2 regions of the Jeotgalibacillus sp. JSM ZJ347 genome follow, and region 1 is predicted to be linked to the other one. Evidence: predicted binding sites of a transcription regulator. Region 1 holds the regulator's gene; the other holds the start of a gene.
What was found. Region 1 encodes Rex, which represses fermentation and respiration genes when NADH is low (regulators of the CRP and FNR family bind a similar motif). Its sites were predicted from a motif close to TTGTGAAATATTTCACAA; they were not measured.

Region 1 (8,481 bases):
CGTACGACATTCATAAGGCGTTCATTGTAATTTTCAATTATTTCTTTCTCTATGTCCAAATCATTCATTTTTAATGAAGATCTAAAAGCACTCTCTAGATAACGAATCCAATATTCATACCCTCCATTAAGGACACCAATCCGTTTTTTATTTTCATCTTTAAGTATTTTTAAATCCTCAAAAATATCACTGTTATTTAGAATTATAGGCATATCTTTGTACTGAGAATCTAAGGTAAACGTAATTTCAGAAACTTTCTTATTAAGCGACACCAAAGTTTGGTATCTTTCTGAAATGAATTCGTTTAACTCCAATAAATTAATTCCTAAAATTTCACTGGGCTCATAACCTGGGGAGTCACTATATACTTGAATAATAAAATCATTTTCACCGCTTATATCAAAAGCAGGCCAACTTGCATAAAATTTTTGATTGATTTTGCTTTTAAGTCCATCTACCCCTTTGCGTAAATCAGTAGGATGCATTCCAAATGCAGCTCTTAGATGTTTAAAATATACATCATCTTTCACTGTTTTATTAAAGATTGAACTTGTTTCTTCAAAAGGGTATTCAACTTTAGTTGCACCTATATTAATTTTACTAAGAATACCATGTAGTAACTTAATTGACATATGGATTTGGTCTATCACAATAATATATTGCAATAAAGACAACGAGTTTTTATGATTATAACCTACTCCTGCTAATTCAATATCTAAATTCTTTGTTCCTTCCACGCCTACTGAAATCCAATCCATAGCCGAATACACAGCGTTCATTTGATTGGTATTGTCCATATTTTCACAAATTATATTGAACTTTCTGTTTGAATTAACGGTATCTCTAAAATTGTCAATCAAATTTGAATCTAACTCTAAGTCCTGCATTGTAATTGTCGATTTCATTTTTCCCCCTCCTTAAACCATATTCTTCATTCTCTCACTTTTATAGAAATTATTACCTATATTACAAGTTATTATAACGAAAAAATTAAAACATTAAAAATACTATGACTTTCCACTAATTTCGAAACAGAGTTTCAACTCTCTGTCCCTATCCTGTAACTAAATACTCAGTTTCGAGATATTAGTTCTGTCACTAATAATAATTGCTCCAAAAAATTACTGGGGTAGATTGATAAGTAAATAACTGCTACACATTAAAAAGAAAAGCCTCTCAAGAGTTTTTACTCTTGAGAGGCTTTAAACGATTTTTTGAAAAACCCTCTGTCCTAAACGTCCTTATGAATATTCACTACAAATCAGTTAAAATTCAGGGGTTTTATAGAATCACTGGTTTAATAGTTTTCACTATACATTTGTAGTGAATGTTCAAAGTCGTTTTCATGACAGGGGTAACTTTTTAAAAAATTATAGGGTATACACTTTTAAGATTCTAGTAAGAAGCATAAAGCCTTTTAACCAATAAACATTTTGATTAACCTAATGAAACACAATTTGAGCCTCTTAAATTTTGATCAATAATATTTCTTTGTCGTTTCTATTATAATGATGATAACAAAAAAGAATAAACATTTCTTTCATAATAGAAGAACTCCCTCTCACTAAGTGAGAAGGAGTTCTTAACTGAGGGCTGATGACTTACATCATGCCGCCCATACCACCCATATCAGGCATGCCGCCGCCTTCATTCTCTTCTGGAATGTCAGCTACAACAGCTTCTGTTGTCAAGAACATAGCTGCTACAGACGCAGCGTTTTGAAGTGCTGAGCGTGTTACCTTAGTTGGATCCACGATACCAGCTTCGATCATGTTAACCCATTCGCCGTTAGCAGCGTTAAAGCCTACGCCGACTTCTTCTTTCTTCAGGCGGTCAACGATGATTGAGCCTTCAAGGCCTGCGTTGTGTGCGATCTGACGGATTGGCTCTTCAAGTGCGCGAAGCACGATATTGATACCAGTTGCCACGTCATCTTCTGCTTCTACTGCAGCGACTTTGTTGTATACGTTCACTAGCGCTGTACCACCGCCAGATACGATACCTTCTTCAACAGCTGCACGCGTTGAGTTCAGGGCATCTTCAATGCGGAGTTTGCGCTCTTTCAGTTCAGTTTCAGTTGCAGCACCAACTTTGATGACTGCTACGCCACCTGCAAGCTTTGCAAGGCGTTCCTGAAGTTTTTCTTTATCAAATTCAGAAGTTGATTCTTCGATTTGAGCACGGATTTGTGCAACGCGTCCGCCGATTTGTTCAGCGTTTCCTGCGCCTTCAACAACCGTTGTGTTTTCTTTCGTTACAACAACTTTCGCTGCGCGTCCAAGCTGTGAAATGTTTGCAGACTTCAGATCAAGTCCAAGGTCTTCAGTGATCACTTCACCGCCAGTCAGGATTGACAGGTCTTCAAGCATTGCTTTACGACGGTCGCCGAATCCTGGTGCTTTAACAGCTACTGCGTTGAACGTTCCGCGAAGCTTGTTCACAACAAGTGTTGCAAGTGCTTCACCTTCAACGTCTTCAGCAACGATTAGAAGCGGCTTGTTCTGCTGGACAACCTGCTCAAGCACAGGAAGTACTTCCTGAATGCTGCCAATCTTCTTGTCAGTGATCAGGATATATGGATTTTCAAGTACTGCTTCCATTTTGTCAGAATCAGTGACCATGTATGGTGATGCATATCCGCGGTCGAACTGCATACCTTCTACAACGTCAAGCTCTGTTGTGAACCCTTTTGATTCTTCGATTGTAATAACGCCGTCGTTACCAACGCGCTCCATAGCTTCAGCGATCAGCTGGCCAACTTCTTCGTCAGCTGCTGAAATTGCTGCAACCTGTGCGATTGAATCTTTGCCTTCGATTGGCTTAGAGATTGCTTTTAATTCTTCAAGTGCAGACTGAACCGCTTTTTCGATACCCTTACGTACGCCAACAGGGTTAGCACCTGCAGTTACGTTTTTCAGACCTTCACGGATCATTGCCTGTGCAAGAACCGTTGCAGTTGTTGTACCGTCACCAGCGATTTCATTTGTCTTGCTCGCTACTTCAGCGACAAGCTTAGCACCCATGTTTTCAAATGCATCTTCAAGCTCGATTTCTTTTGCAATTGTTACACCGTCATTTGTAATCAGCGGTGAGCCGAATTTCTTTTCAAGAACAACGTTACGTCCTTTTGGTCCAAGTGTTACCTTTACTGCATCAGCAAGCTGATCAACACCGCGAAGCATTGAGCGGCGAGCTTCTTCACTAAATTTAATTTCTTTAGCCATTTGTAAGGTTCCTCCCAGAATGTAATATGGTTTTAAATCTTATGTTTTTAAATAATTGAATTAGTTTACGACAGCCAGAATATCGCTTTCACGAAGGATAAGGTATTCTGTGCCCTGGTATTTCACTTCTGTTCCAGCGTACTTAGAGAAAAGGATACGGTCATCAACAGATACTTCAAGCTCAACACGCTCACCGTTTTCAAGCACACGTCCTGTACCTACGGCAACGATCTTACCTTCCTGCGGCTTTTCTTTCGCACTATCCGGAAGTACAATCCCGCTTGACGTTTTATCCTCAGACTCTACCAGCTCAATTACTACGCGATCACCTAATGGTTTTAACAAGTGAAACAACCTCCTTGAATTATGTTCATTCGTTTATTAGCACTCTTCACATATGAGTGCTAACACAAGTATTAGTTTAAATAATTTGAGATGGTTTTGCAAGTATCTTGGACTTAAATTTTTCTAAAAGTTTGATCACTGGAACCGCTGCTTCTTTCCGTGGGGGACTGCGCTTTCCTGCCCCCGGCCGGTGAGCTTCCTCAGGCTTCGCCTTGCGGGATCTCACCTGTCCTTTCCCGGGGCGGGAGTCTCCGTCCCCCACTGCAAGAAGCAGCTAAATTGGGTAAATTTATTATGTAATTTCAAAAGATATTTAAAAGCAACGTATTCCTCCTCTTGATAGGCAGATCTGTTTAATCGAATTTTGTGACGCACTACTCAGCCGGATGACCCTTGGAGCAGAGGGCGAAGACTCCTGCGGCATAGAAGCGACAGCTGAGACCCCGCAGAGCGTAGCTCGAGGAGGCTCAGCGCGCGGCCGCGGAAAGCGAAGCCCTCTGCGGAAAGGGTCACCCGGCGTATTAAAAACACCACAATGTCTACCCTATTCACAAAATGTCTACTTAATACGTCTGACATCGTAGCTATCAATTGAAGGCGCTGTAGTTCAATAGTAGAATAAACAGAACGAATCTATTTCAAAGGAGTATGATTGTGAACCGCACCTTTCTCATTATATTAATCACATACGTAGCTATGCAGCTTTCCACATTTATCGCTGTACCACTCGCACTATTTATCAGCGGAATGGTCAGTGACAGTGAACCTGCCGTGCTGCTGTATTCAATATCGGGCTACTGGATCTTTATCAGCTTTACGATTGCACTGATTGTGATTTTACTGATCATGAATAAAAATAAAGGCGTCATGGATCTGCCGGGTAAAAAGGCAAGTCCAGGGATGGCGGCGCTGTGGTCATTTATCGGGATCTTCCTGGCATTCTTCAGTCAGGCGATTGCAGTCGGCATTGAGTCGCTGATCGGAATTGATCCGGGATCACAGAATACAGCTGACATCATCAGCCTGCTGTCATACGTCCCGCTCGCAGCTGTAGCGGTTGCGGTGATTGGACCAATTTTAGAGGAAATTGTGTTCCGTGGCGTAATCTTCGGCTGGTTCTATCGTAAATATAATTTCTTTATCTCAGGGCTGATCAGTGCGCTGATCTTTGCGGTGATTCACTTCGACTTCACCCATATCCTGATTTATGCGGCAATGGGCTATGCATTCGCGTTCCTTTATGCATATACTAAACGAATCATCGTACCAATCATCGCGCATATGGCAATCAACACATTTGTCGTGATGACGCAGTTCTTCTTTGCTGATGAAATTCAGCGGATCATTGAAATGAATGAAGCAGTCTTCGTACTGTGGCGCTTTGCAATAGGAGGAATTTTGTAAATGAAATCTCCATTAGGACACGGTATCTTCTATCTGATACTTGGGGTATTCTTCGTCTACTTCGCTGTCAACAGCGTAAACGAAAACGGCTGGGGCTTCTTCGCTTATCTGTTTGTTGCATTCGCAACGTATGATATCGGGGCTGGTTTGAGGCTGATTGGACTCCACTTTAAGATTAAGAAGCATATGAATGAGAAGAAGTAGCGGCTGAGGTCGCTGCTTTTTTGTTTGTGGATGATGCGGGGTCGTGTCTCGGGCATAGGTACAATTACACTTTTCTACGAACGACCCTGTTTTTTCTAAGAAGGTCACCGTTTTTTCTCCGAACATGGCTGCTCGTTCTAAGGACCGTAATGGTTTTTCTAAGAACATCACTCATCTTTCTACGAACCTCCCCAACCCACACCCACACAAAAAAGAAAACAGCCGGAATCACTCCCCGCTGTTCTCCTTCATTGCTTCTTTTTTCGCAAGTTCGCGGTCGATCCGCTCCCTGCGTTCTTTTTCCTCTAGCTCAAGCTGTTCGGCTTCAGCTTTTTGTGCTTTTTTATAGCCGATTTTCGCAATCCACAAGCTGATTTCGTATAGTAAAATCAGCGGTACGGTTACGATCATGTGTGAGAAAATGTCTGGCGGCGTCACAAAGGCTGCGACGACGAGCAGGCCGAAGTATGCGTACTTACGGATGCTTGCCAGAAACATTGGTGTGACGATTCCAAGTCTTGTGACGAATAACATGATCACCGGCAGCTGGAATAAGAAGCCGAACGGGATAGTCATTTGAAATAAGAACTGGAAGAATTCGTTGATTCCGATAACCTGCTCGATCTCAAGATTGTTCGACAGGTTCATCATGAAGCGGACAACGAATGGGAATAAAATAAAATATGCGAACGCAAGGCCTGCTAAAAACAGGATAACGGATGCCGGAATGTAACTGAGGGTTACTTTCCGTTCTCTGTCATGCAGGCCCGGACTGATAAATGCCCAAAGCTGGTAGAGTATTACTGGTGCCGTCATGATCAACGCAGTGAACATGATAATCTGGAAATAGATCTTTACAGGATCCGTTACCCGGAATGCATTCAATGTCATCGATGCTGCTTCGTCTGAAGACTGGAGGAATTTCATGAGCGGTTCTGCTAAGAAAAAGCCTCCTACCATCGAAATGACAAAGAAAACGACTACAATGATGAGTCGTTTTCTTATTTCACCTATATGTTCATGGACGGTCATATCTTGCTGGTTCATATGGCCACCATCCCGTAATTATTGCTGTTTTTCGTCTTTCTTAGCCGGCTTTACATCGTCATCATCATCTGCAAGTCCTTTTGTTGCATCCTTGAATTCACGAAGGGTGCTGCCTGCTGCTTTCCCAAGCTCCGGCAGTTTTTTAGGACCAAAAATTAATAATGCAACGACTGCAATCACGGCAAGGCTGATTCCACCTGGTAACATGATGCGTGCACCTCCTCTTTCTTCCTATATCATAAATTAAATTAAGCTTTTTGGCTATTCTATATTTCTTCTAATTGTGACGTTTCTACGTCATCTGTTCCATAATTCTTCAGGAAATAAATGAGTGACTGAAGCTCGACAGCAAGATCAATATGATGGATTCTCATATGCTCAGGCACAGAGAGTCTGGCAGGTGTGAAATTCAGAATTCCCTTTACCTTCAGATCGATCAATCGGTCGGTGATTCCCTGTGCAGGACCAGCCGGCACAGTGAGGATTGCGACTTCAATGTTGCTCTCCTTCACTCTTTCCTCAAGATCATTCATTGCATACACAGGTACTTCTCCAATTGAAGTGCCCGCTTTTTTCGGATCCGCGTCAAACGCCATTTCAATCTTTGTATTATTGTTTTTCAGGAAATTATAATGTAAAAACGCAGTACCTAAGTTTCCGACACCAATCAGCACAACTTTTGTCGTCTCGTCCTGATCAAGTGTTTTACGGAAAAAGGACAGCAGGTATTCTACATTATACCCATAACCCTTTTTGCCAAGTGCACCAAAATAAGAAAAATCACGTCTGATCGTTGCTGAATCCACCTTTACAGCATCGCTCAGCTCTTTCGAAGAAACACGCTGCTTTCCTGATGAATGCAGGTTCTTCAGAAAACGGTAGTAAAGCGGAAGCCGCTTCGCCGTTGCCTGAGGAATCTTCATTTGTTCCTGACTCATTCCTGTACTCCCCCTAAATCCAACAGTGCGCCTGGCACCGCATGTAAAGTGAAGCTGTGAACGCTTCCAAATCTATATTTTGTTAATGGTTCTATAACGCGGATGATCTACGTGCAGGACTGCGCTTTCCGCGGCCGGACAGTGAGCCTCCTCAATGCTACGCATTTCCGGGGTCTCACTTGTCCTTTCCCGCCGCAGGAGTCTCCGTCCGGGACGAAGATCATCCGCTGAGTGAGTATATCTAACATCGTTTAGATTTACTCTCTCATTTATCAAACTATAAAATAGTACTTTGTTGTAAAGTTATCCTTCTTACCAAAGCGTTGAGCGTAGCGTAAGGCGGCGACTCCGGGACGATTAGTTGGAAGCTGAGACCCCACAGCCGTAGGCGAGGAGGCTCAGCAACAACCGTCCGGAAAGCGTCCGCCTGAAGCGCAGCGAAACAACCATTTATATAAGAACAATCTTTCACAACAAATTCCTTTTAAATACATTCCAAGTCCCTATTGTATCATACACCATTAAGGTATCCGCTTGCAAAGTATGCAAGTTTTTTCACAATGACAGTTCGTTGCTTATCATAACGCTGTTACGATACACTTAGATAGGAAGAAAAATGAGGTGAGCGAATGATTTTACTACAGGTCAATAATCTCTCCAAGTCGTTTGGCGCAGAAGAGATTATTGCTAATATAAAGCTTGAAGTTCAGACCAAGGACCGGATCGCACTTGTCGGCCGTAACGGTGCCGGGAAGTCTACCCTTTTAAAAATTATTGCCGGTCAGCTTTCGCATGACGACGGCGATATTAATAAACCAAAAGGCGTGTCGATCGGGTACCTTGAACAGCACAGCGGACTTGAATCTGAGCTGTCGATCTGGGAAGAAATGATGACTGTATTTGATTACTTAAAAGACATGGAAAAACGCCTGCGTGAAGCCGAGCAGCAGATGGCAGATCCGGACGTGTATGAAAATGAGGAACGCTATAACCGTCTGGTGACCGAATACGATGAGCTGCAGGTACAGTTCAAAGACGCCGGCGGGTATCAGTATGAAGCGGATATCAGAACCGTGCTTCACGGGCTGCGCTTCCAGTCGTTTGATTACGATACACCGATCTCAACGTTAAGCGGTGGTCAGAAAACGCGTCTTGCTTTGGGTAAATTACTTTTAACCAAGCCTGACGTCATGATCCTCGATGAGCCGACCAACCACCTGGACATTGATACACTCAGCTGGCTGGAGTCTTATCTGCAGGGTTACCCGGGCGCGATTTTAATCGTCTCACACGACCGCTACTTTTTAGATAAAATCGTC
Region 2 (8,481 bases), on a different contig from region 1:
ACAAAAAGCTGAAAAAGTACAATTACCATTATCTGATCAGGATAAAAAAACGATGGCTTCACTCCTGGAGTATATTCAAAACAGTCAGGACCCTGAAATCTCAGAGCAATATGACCTGCGTCCCGGCATTGGACTTGCAGCTCCACAAATCAATGTTTCTAAGCAGATGTTTGCTCTCCATCTTGAAGACCAGAATGGAAGAGAATACAGTTTTAGTATTGCCAATCCTAAAATTATCAGTCATTCAGTCGATAAAACCTACCTCACTTCAGGTGAAGGATGTCTGTCAGTGGATGAAAATATTCCCGGTTATGTGGTTCGTTATGCAAGAGTAACGATACGGGGAATTGATATTGATGGCGCTGAAGTAAAGTACCGGTTAAAAGGACTTGCTGCTGTAGCAGCACAGCATGAAATTGATCACCTGAACGGAATTATGTTTTACGATCATATCAATCATGAAGATCCTTTTAAAGAACCGGCTGATGCGGAACCGCTTGAAAGATAATTAAATAACGCTTTTTACCGGCTATGTCAAGAACCTTATCTTTACAGATCGCTCATTCCGCGTTATGATAATGATAAGGAGTGATCCGCCATGTTGAAGAAGCTTAAGAAAAAGCTTGCACGACAGTGGAGAGACATGTTGCGTAAAAAGATGATTGCCTGAGCCCCTGTAAGCCCTTCATCATCAGGAGGGCTGTTCTTTATGTCAGGGAGGTAAATATTATTTTATAGCGGTATTGACCATAATAATAAAGGCTCCGTAAATAAATGAAGTTTTTTCACATTGTTGAACATGATAATTAAAGCGCAAAGACTGCGCTTTTTTAGTAATTATATGAAGGAGAGATACACATGATTTTTAAGGTTTATTATCAGGAAGTAGCTTCAGAGGTGCCAGTACGCGAAAAGACGAAAGCAATGTACATTGAATCTGATACTGAGGAGAATGTACGAAAAAAGCTTAGCGGACATGGCTACAATATTGAGTTTGTACAAAAGCTAGAGGGCAAATATTTAGAGTACGAACAAAATCACCAAAATTATAAATTGGAACAGCTATAGTCGATGAAATTTGTTAAGAATGACCAGACTGCTGTGTTTGCCCTCGGCGGTCTAGGCGAAATCGGGAAGAACACTTACGGTGTCCAGTTCCAGGATGAGATTATCCTGATTGATGCCGGTATTAAATTCCCTGAAGATGAATTACTCGGAATCGATTATGTTATTCCGGATTACACTTACTTAGAAAAAAATATTGATAAGATCAAAGGCCTTTTTATTACTCACGGCCACGAAGACCATATCGGCGGAATTCCTTATCTGCTTAGACAGGTTAATGTACCTGTATACGGAGGGAAACTCGCATTGGGTCTTCTGAAGAATAAGCTTGAAGAACATGGCCTGCTTCGATCAACACGTCTTCACCCAATCGATGAAGATGATGTCATTAAATTCCGTAAAACAGCAGTCAGCTTCTTCCGTACGACGCACAGTATTCCTGATTCATTCGGTGTAGTGGTTAAAACACCGCCAGGAAATATTGTTCACACAGGGGATTTCAAATTTGATTTCACTCCAGTTGGTGATCCTGCTAACTTAACGAAAATGGCTGAAATCGGAAAAGAAGGCGTGCTTGCACTGCTATCAGATAGTACAAATAGTGAAGTACCAAACTTTACACTCTCTGAACGAAAAGTCGGTGAAAGCATCGACGATATTTTCCAGACTGTAAATGGACGGATCATCTTTGCTACTTTCGCTTCAAACATCTATCGCCTGCAGCAGGTTGTTGAATCCGCAGTGAAATATGGCCGGAAAGTTGCTGTCTTTGGACGCAGTATGGACAATGCGATCAATATTGGTCACGAGCTTGGATATATTAACGCGCCAAAAGATACATTTATTGATGCTCATACGTTAAACAGAATGCCTGCAGATAAAGTTGTTATTTTATGTACAGGAAGTCAGGGTGAACCGATGGCTGCCCTGTCACGAATTGCAAACGGGACTCACCGTCAGATTCAAATTATCCCTGGTGATACTGTTGTATTCTCATCATCACCAATCCCGGGTAATACAATCAGTGTAAACCGTACAATTAACCTTCTTTACCGTGCTGGTGCGAATGTGATTCACGGATCTCTAAATAATATTCACACATCTGGGCATGGTTCACAGGAGGAGCAAAAACTGATGCTTCGCCTCATTAAACCGAAATTCTTTATGCCAATTCACGGTGAGTACAGAATGCAGAAAATGCATGCAAGCCTTGCTGTTGATTGCGGTGTTCCTGAAGAAAACTGCTTCCTGATGGAAAACGGTGATGTACTTGCTCTGGGAAGCAATGAAGCATCAGTCGCAGGTAAAATTCCTTCCGGCAACGTATATATCGATGGCAGCGGAATCGGGGATATCGGAAACATTGTATTAAGAGACCGCCGCATTTTATCCGAAGAAGGACTTGTAGTTGTTGTGGTGAGCCTTAACCTCAATGACCATAAAATTGCATCGGGTCCTGATCTGATCTCGCGTGGATTTGTCTATATGAGAGAATCCGGGGAATTGATCAACCAGGCACAGCACCTTCTTTATAAGCATTTAAATAAAGTGCTTGCCAATAAGACAAGCCAGTGGTCAGAAATTAAAAACGAAATTACGGATACGCTTGAGCCATTCCTATATGAAAAAACAAAGCGTCGTCCAATGATTTTACCAATTATTATGGAAGTTTAATGATGACAAAGAGCCTGAGAAAAATCTCAGGCTCTTTTTTATGCGTTGTTAATACCGGCTGCTGATGAACTTTTTAGAATTATTTCATTGGAAATCCAGTATTAAAAAAGAGTGCAAGACAAAAGTTGTCTCACACTCTAACCGTTCCGTTCCGCTGCGCTTCAGGCGGGCGCTTTCCGGACGGAGGTTGCTGAGCCTCCTCGCCTGCGGCTGTGGGGTCTCAGCTTCCCTCTAATCGTCCCGGAGTCGCCGCCTTAAGCTTCGCTGCACTGGAAACCTTATTCTTATTGCATTACACGTTTCTCAAAGCGGTTAATATCGTTATCCGCACCGATAACGATTAAAATATCGCCTTTACGGATCACATCATTTGCCTGTGGAGATACAATGATGTCATCCCCTCTTTTGATTGCCACGATATTAATTCCGTATTTGGCACGGATATCAAGCTCAATAATTGAATTACCGATCAGTACGTTATTAGCAGCAATCTCGACAATTGAATGTTCATCTGATAATTCCAGGTAATCAAGCACATTATTTGAAACAATATTGTGCGCAATGCGTTTACCCATATCCCGCTCAGGGTGAACGACTTTATCCGCTCCAATCCGTTCTAGTACCTTTTCATGGTAATCGTTCTGTGCTTTTACGGTGATTTTTTTTACCCCTATTTCCTTTAACATCAGAGTTGTCAGTATACTCGCCTGAATATCATCACCAATTGCAACAATCACATGATCAAAGTTTCTAATCCCAAGGCTGCGCAGTGCAGCTTCATCAGTCGAGTCCGCCATTACAGCGTGCGTTGCAATGGTTGAAAACTCATCCACTTTATCTTCGAATTTATCAATTGCCATTACTTCCATTCCCTGCTCAACTAATTCACGAACAATACTTCCGCCAAAACGGCCAAGCCCAATCACTACAAATTCTTTTTTCACAGTTTTTCCCCCACTATCATGTCCTTACTTCCATTTTAGCACAGGAAATTACGGATAATGAGCTTATTTTTTTCCTTTAACATAATCTGCATCAAACAAAAATAATCTCATTAGCAGATAGAGAGATGGGACAAGTAAGCATAGTCCTAAAATAAATACAGTGACAAGTGCTGTACCCATTGTTTCGTTTACTACGCTTCCCTCAATTGTGATAAATGGATAAAGGATATATGGCAGGTGTGACGCGCCATATCCGAAGAATGCAAAGAAAAACTGGAGCATGACCATCAGGAATGCAGTTCCATACTTTTTTTTCTGCTGAATTAAAAATACAGCGATTAAGAAAAATACAAGTGAAAGCCCAAACATCCACCACAAGTCCAGTGCTCTTTCAAAGTGTTCAGCGTTATGAGATCTGAGTCCGGCAAAAACAAGAAGACTCGCTCCAATTGTCGGTGCACTCCACCAAAGTGCAAACTTTCTCATAATCGCACGGGAGTCTATATCTTCCGCACGGTCAGCATAATAAGTTAAAAAGCTTGCACTGATAAACAGTACAGAAACAATTGCGAGTAACACAACACTCCATGAGTACGGGCTTGTAAACAGTTCCCCCGCAAGGAAAGTAACTCCGTTTTCATCTTCTGTCAGATAACCTCCTTCAGATATGGTTAATGCAGTCGATAATGCTGCGGGAATTAACAGTCCTGTTGCCCCGTATAAAAATAAATAAAGCGTGCTGTCTTTGGAGCCGTAATTACCAAATGCATAAAATGACCCTCTGATTGCAATCAGTATAATCGCAACAGATCCAGGGAGCAGCAGAGCCGTTCCATAATAATAAGCAGTATCCGGGAAGAACCCTACCAGTCCAACGAAAAAGAATACAAAGAAAACGTTTGTCACTTCCCAAACCGGTGATAGATATCTGCTGATCAGCTTACTCATAATATGTTCTCTCTTTGAAACTCTCGCATAATAAGCGAAGAATCCGGCGCCAAAATCAATTGAGGCGACAATTAAATAACCATACAGGAATAACCACAACACAGTAATCCCCAATACTTCTAAACTCATTTAAGTAACTCCTTCCCTCTGGCTTATTTCTAAGTTAAGTATAAGATATGGATCAGCAGACGGGGAAATCCCCGTCCACTTGTTTTCTTCACATTAACTGTCCAGCGTGCCTCCAGGGAAGCGTTTTTCAAGCTCTGCTTCAGCTGGTCTGTTCTTGAACATTCTTAGTAACACTTTTACACAGAAGAAGCCAAGCACTGCATACAGAGCGAGGAACAGACCGAATGCGATACCTACAGAACTTGATGTTGTAGCAGCTTCATCTACTGTCATAATTCCTCTTAGAATCCATGGCTGTCTGCCGACTTCAGCGTAGATCCAGCCGAATTCAATCGCCATCATGGTAAGTGGTCCACTTGCCACAATACCCATCAGTAAGAACTTATTCCATTCATTAAACCGTTTGATCAGCATGAACATAACAAACAATCCGGCTATAAATAATGAATACATTCCGATACTTACCATTAAATCAAACATGTAATGTATCCATAGAGGAGGTCTTTCTTCCTCAGGGAATTCATTAAGACCAATCACTTCCGTATCAAATGAGTTTCCTGCAAGGAAGCTTAACATACCTGGTATCCGGATCTCATTACTAATTTCACCTTCATCATTAATCGTACCGAATACAACCAGATCCGCATTTGATTCTGTCTCAAAGTGCCATTCAGCGGCAGCCAGTTTTTCAGGCTGTTCTTTTGCAAGGAATTTTGCTGACAGGTCTCCTGCAAGTGCAGTTCCTGCTGCAAAAATTAATCCTGCAACCATTGTGAGACGAAGTGCTTTTTTATGATAATCCGTCCCTTTTTTCATCAGAATGATAAAAGCAGTGATAGCTGCCAGAATCAATGCGGATGTCATATATGCTGATGTAACAACGTGAAAAACCTTTGTCGGTGTAGCTGGATTAAACATTGCTGCCAGCGGACTAATATTCACTGTTTCACCATCGATAATATCAAAGCCCTGAGGCGTATTCATAAATGCATTTACCGTGGTGATAAAGAATGCTGATAAGGTTGCCCCGATGACAATTGGAATGTTCAACAGCCAGTGTAACCAGCGGTTTTTAAATCTGTCCCATGTATACAAGTAGATCCCAAGGAAAATTGCTTCAAAGAAGAATGCGAATGTTTCCATAAACAGCGGAAGTGCAATGACCTGTCCGGCAACCTGCATAAAGCTTGGCCATAATAGAGAAAGCTGCAGCCCGATCGCCGTACCGGTTACAACCCCTACTGCCACCGTTATCGTGAATCCTCTTGCCCATCGTCTGGCAAGAATCAGGTAGTGAGGGTCTTTCTTCTTAATCCCCATGAATTCGGCAATCGCAATCATTACTGGAATCCCGACACCAATCGTGGCAAAAATAACATGAAATATAAGGGTAGTAGCTGTTAGTAGCCTACTGAGCGTAACGCCATCTAATTCCAACATGATTCCCCTCCTAAAAAACTTCATACTAGTAAATTTACTATATCACTGTTCCCCAAACATTTTACAACATTAACTGTGTATGTGATATGTTGAACATGAACAATTTGTGACATCCTTCACAAAGGTTTGATTTTAGTATATCTAGCTTCAGAACTTATTTCAATTCAGAGTGCTTTAATCCGTTGCGAAAATGCGCGATCCTGTTCATTTTATAGACAAAAAAGCTGATCAGGCGGTTAACCTGATCAGCTTTTTATCATCCTGTATTCTGCTGCATTGTAAACTGTGAGTGAACAAGGCCCTGGTAGATGCCTTTATGCTTCATCAGTTCATCATGGTTTCCGCTCTCCATCAGATTCCCATGATCAAGCACATAAATTCTGTCTGCATCACGAATTGTAGAAAGACGATGTGCAATAATGATAGCCGTTCTTCCTTTTAGCAATGTTGCCAATGCTTTTTGAATCACTACCTCTGTTTCTGTATCAATTGAAGCAGTCGCTTCATCCAGGATAATGATTCTCGGATCAGCAAGCAGTGCTCTTGCAAATGAGATCAGCTGACGCTCCCCAACTGATAAGATATTTCCTCTTTCTTCAACCTCGGTATCATACCCTTTAGGCAGCTTCTGAATAAACCCATGCGCTCCAACTGCTTTTGCTGCTTCAATCAGCTGCTCATCTGACGCATGTGGGAAGCCGAAGCGGATATTATCCTTAATTGTCCCTGAGAAAATAAACGTATCCTGAAGAACAATTGAAATCTGTGAACGCAGACTTCTTAACGAAACATTCCGCAAATCATATCCATCCATCTTAATAGAACCCGCGGTCGGATCATAAAAGCGTGTGACCATATTGGCAATTGTTGTCTTTCCTGATCCTGTATGACCGACTAACGCAATGGTTTCACCAGCTTTAATATCAAGATTGATGCCATTTAGCGCTTTCCTGTCTCCTGAGTACGAAAAATCAACGTTGTCAAACTGAATATCTCCCTTGATTTTCTCAAGCTCAACAGCGTGTTTCTTTTCAGCGACATTCGGCTTTTCATCTAGAAACTCAAAGATTCTTTCTGATGAAGCCATCCCCATCAGCAGCTGGTTATAGACCATACCAAGCCTTGAAATCGGCTCCCAGAACATGCCGATCAAAAATGCAAATGTAACAAACTCTCCAATCTCCAGGTTACCTCCCTGAATCAGGGTTGCACCATACCAGATTAAAATAGCTGAACCAACTGCATTCGTCATCTCAACAAGCGGTCTGAATGTTGCATTTTTCTTCGTTGCATCTCTCCAGCTTTCAAACGTTTCGTTGTTAACTCCTTCAAAATACTGTGCATTTTCTTTTTCCTGTGTAAATGACTGTGTAATTCTCATCCCCTGAAGACTTTCATTCAGGTGTGAATTCAGCTTAGACTGCTTAAGACGGACTGTTTGCCATGAACGTCTAATCTTTTTACGCAGCTTTGTTGAAATAAAGAACATTGCAGGTAAAACAATCATTACTGCCATTGCAAGCTCCGGACTGATTGTAAACAGTACAATAAAGATTCCGATCAGCATGAGAATATCCATCAGCAGGTTAATAACACCGTTCGTAAATAACTCCTGAAGTGAATTAATATCATTCATAATCCTTACCAGAATGGAACCGGCTGATCTCTGGTCAAAGAACCGGTTACTCAACCACTGTACATGTGTAAAAAGATGTTTACGCAAATCGTAAATAACACTTTGTCCGAGAATGTTCATCCATTTTATTCTGAATACATTCGCAATGTAATTAATGATGTAGAGCCCCGCAATGACTCCGACGAGCTGCATAAGCAGGTCACCGTCTCGGCCGGCTATTGCTTCATCAATGACATACATCCCGATCAGAATTGGGATCACAAGTCTGACTGCTGTTGTAACCAGTACCATGATGATTGAAAGTGGCAGCAGCTTTTTCGAATATGGCTTCAGGTACCTGAGTAATCTCCAAAGCTGTAACCAGTTAAACGGCTTTTCAATGACCTGGTCAGTTGAATATTTAAATCTGTTTTGTATTTTTTGTTGAGCTTCACTACTCATCTTCTCACCTCGTTCCCGTCGCAGAAAGTGATTTTTGATCCTTATACTGAATATCGTAAATTCGTTTGTATTGACCTTCAAGGTTAATTAATTCTTCGTGTGTACCCCGGTGAGTAATGTCCCCATTTTCAAACACATAAATTTCATCTGCATGCTTTAAAGAGGAAATTCGGTGGGCAATAATAAATGTCGTCCGCCCCTTCA

Region 2: the regulator Rex is predicted to act here: its motif matches at 6,305-6,322, upstream of ACH6CZ_RS04790 (cytochrome ubiquinol oxidase subunit I).

Annotation. Positions count from the first base shown of each region.
Region 1 is NZ_JBISEN010000005.1:103,223-111,703, forward strand. Features, by position in the region: gene ACH6CZ_RS14165 (hypothetical protein) at 1-905, opposite strand, end outside; gene groL (chaperonin GroEL) at 1,602-3,224, opposite strand; gene groES (co-chaperone GroES) at 3,285-3,569, opposite strand; gene ACH6CZ_RS14180 (CPBP family intramembrane glutamic endopeptidase) at 4,224-4,973, shown strand; gene ACH6CZ_RS14185 (YdiK family protein) at 4,974-5,177, shown strand; gene tatC (twin-arginine translocase subunit TatC) at 5,406-6,224, opposite strand; gene ACH6CZ_RS14195 (twin-arginine translocase TatA/TatE family subunit) at 6,243-6,431, opposite strand; gene ACH6CZ_RS14200 (redox-sensing transcriptional repressor Rex) at 6,491-7,162, opposite strand; gene abc-f (ribosomal protection-like ABC-F family protein) at 7,792-8,481, shown strand, end outside.
Region 2 is NZ_JBISEN010000001.1:924,725-933,205, forward strand. Features, by position in the region: gene def (peptide deformylase) at 1-508, shown strand, start outside; gene ACH6CZ_RS04770 (DNA-dependent RNA polymerase subunit epsilon) at 859-1,068, shown strand; gene rnjA (ribonuclease J1) at 1,072-2,739, shown strand; gene ACH6CZ_RS04780 (potassium channel family protein) at 3,024-3,683, opposite strand; gene ACH6CZ_RS04785 (cytochrome d ubiquinol oxidase subunit II) at 3,747-4,760, opposite strand; gene ACH6CZ_RS04790 (cytochrome ubiquinol oxidase subunit I) at 4,854-6,200, opposite strand; gene ACH6CZ_RS04795 (ABC transporter ATP-binding protein) at 6,457-8,277, opposite strand; gene ACH6CZ_RS04800 (ABC transporter ATP-binding protein) at 8,282-8,481, opposite strand, start outside.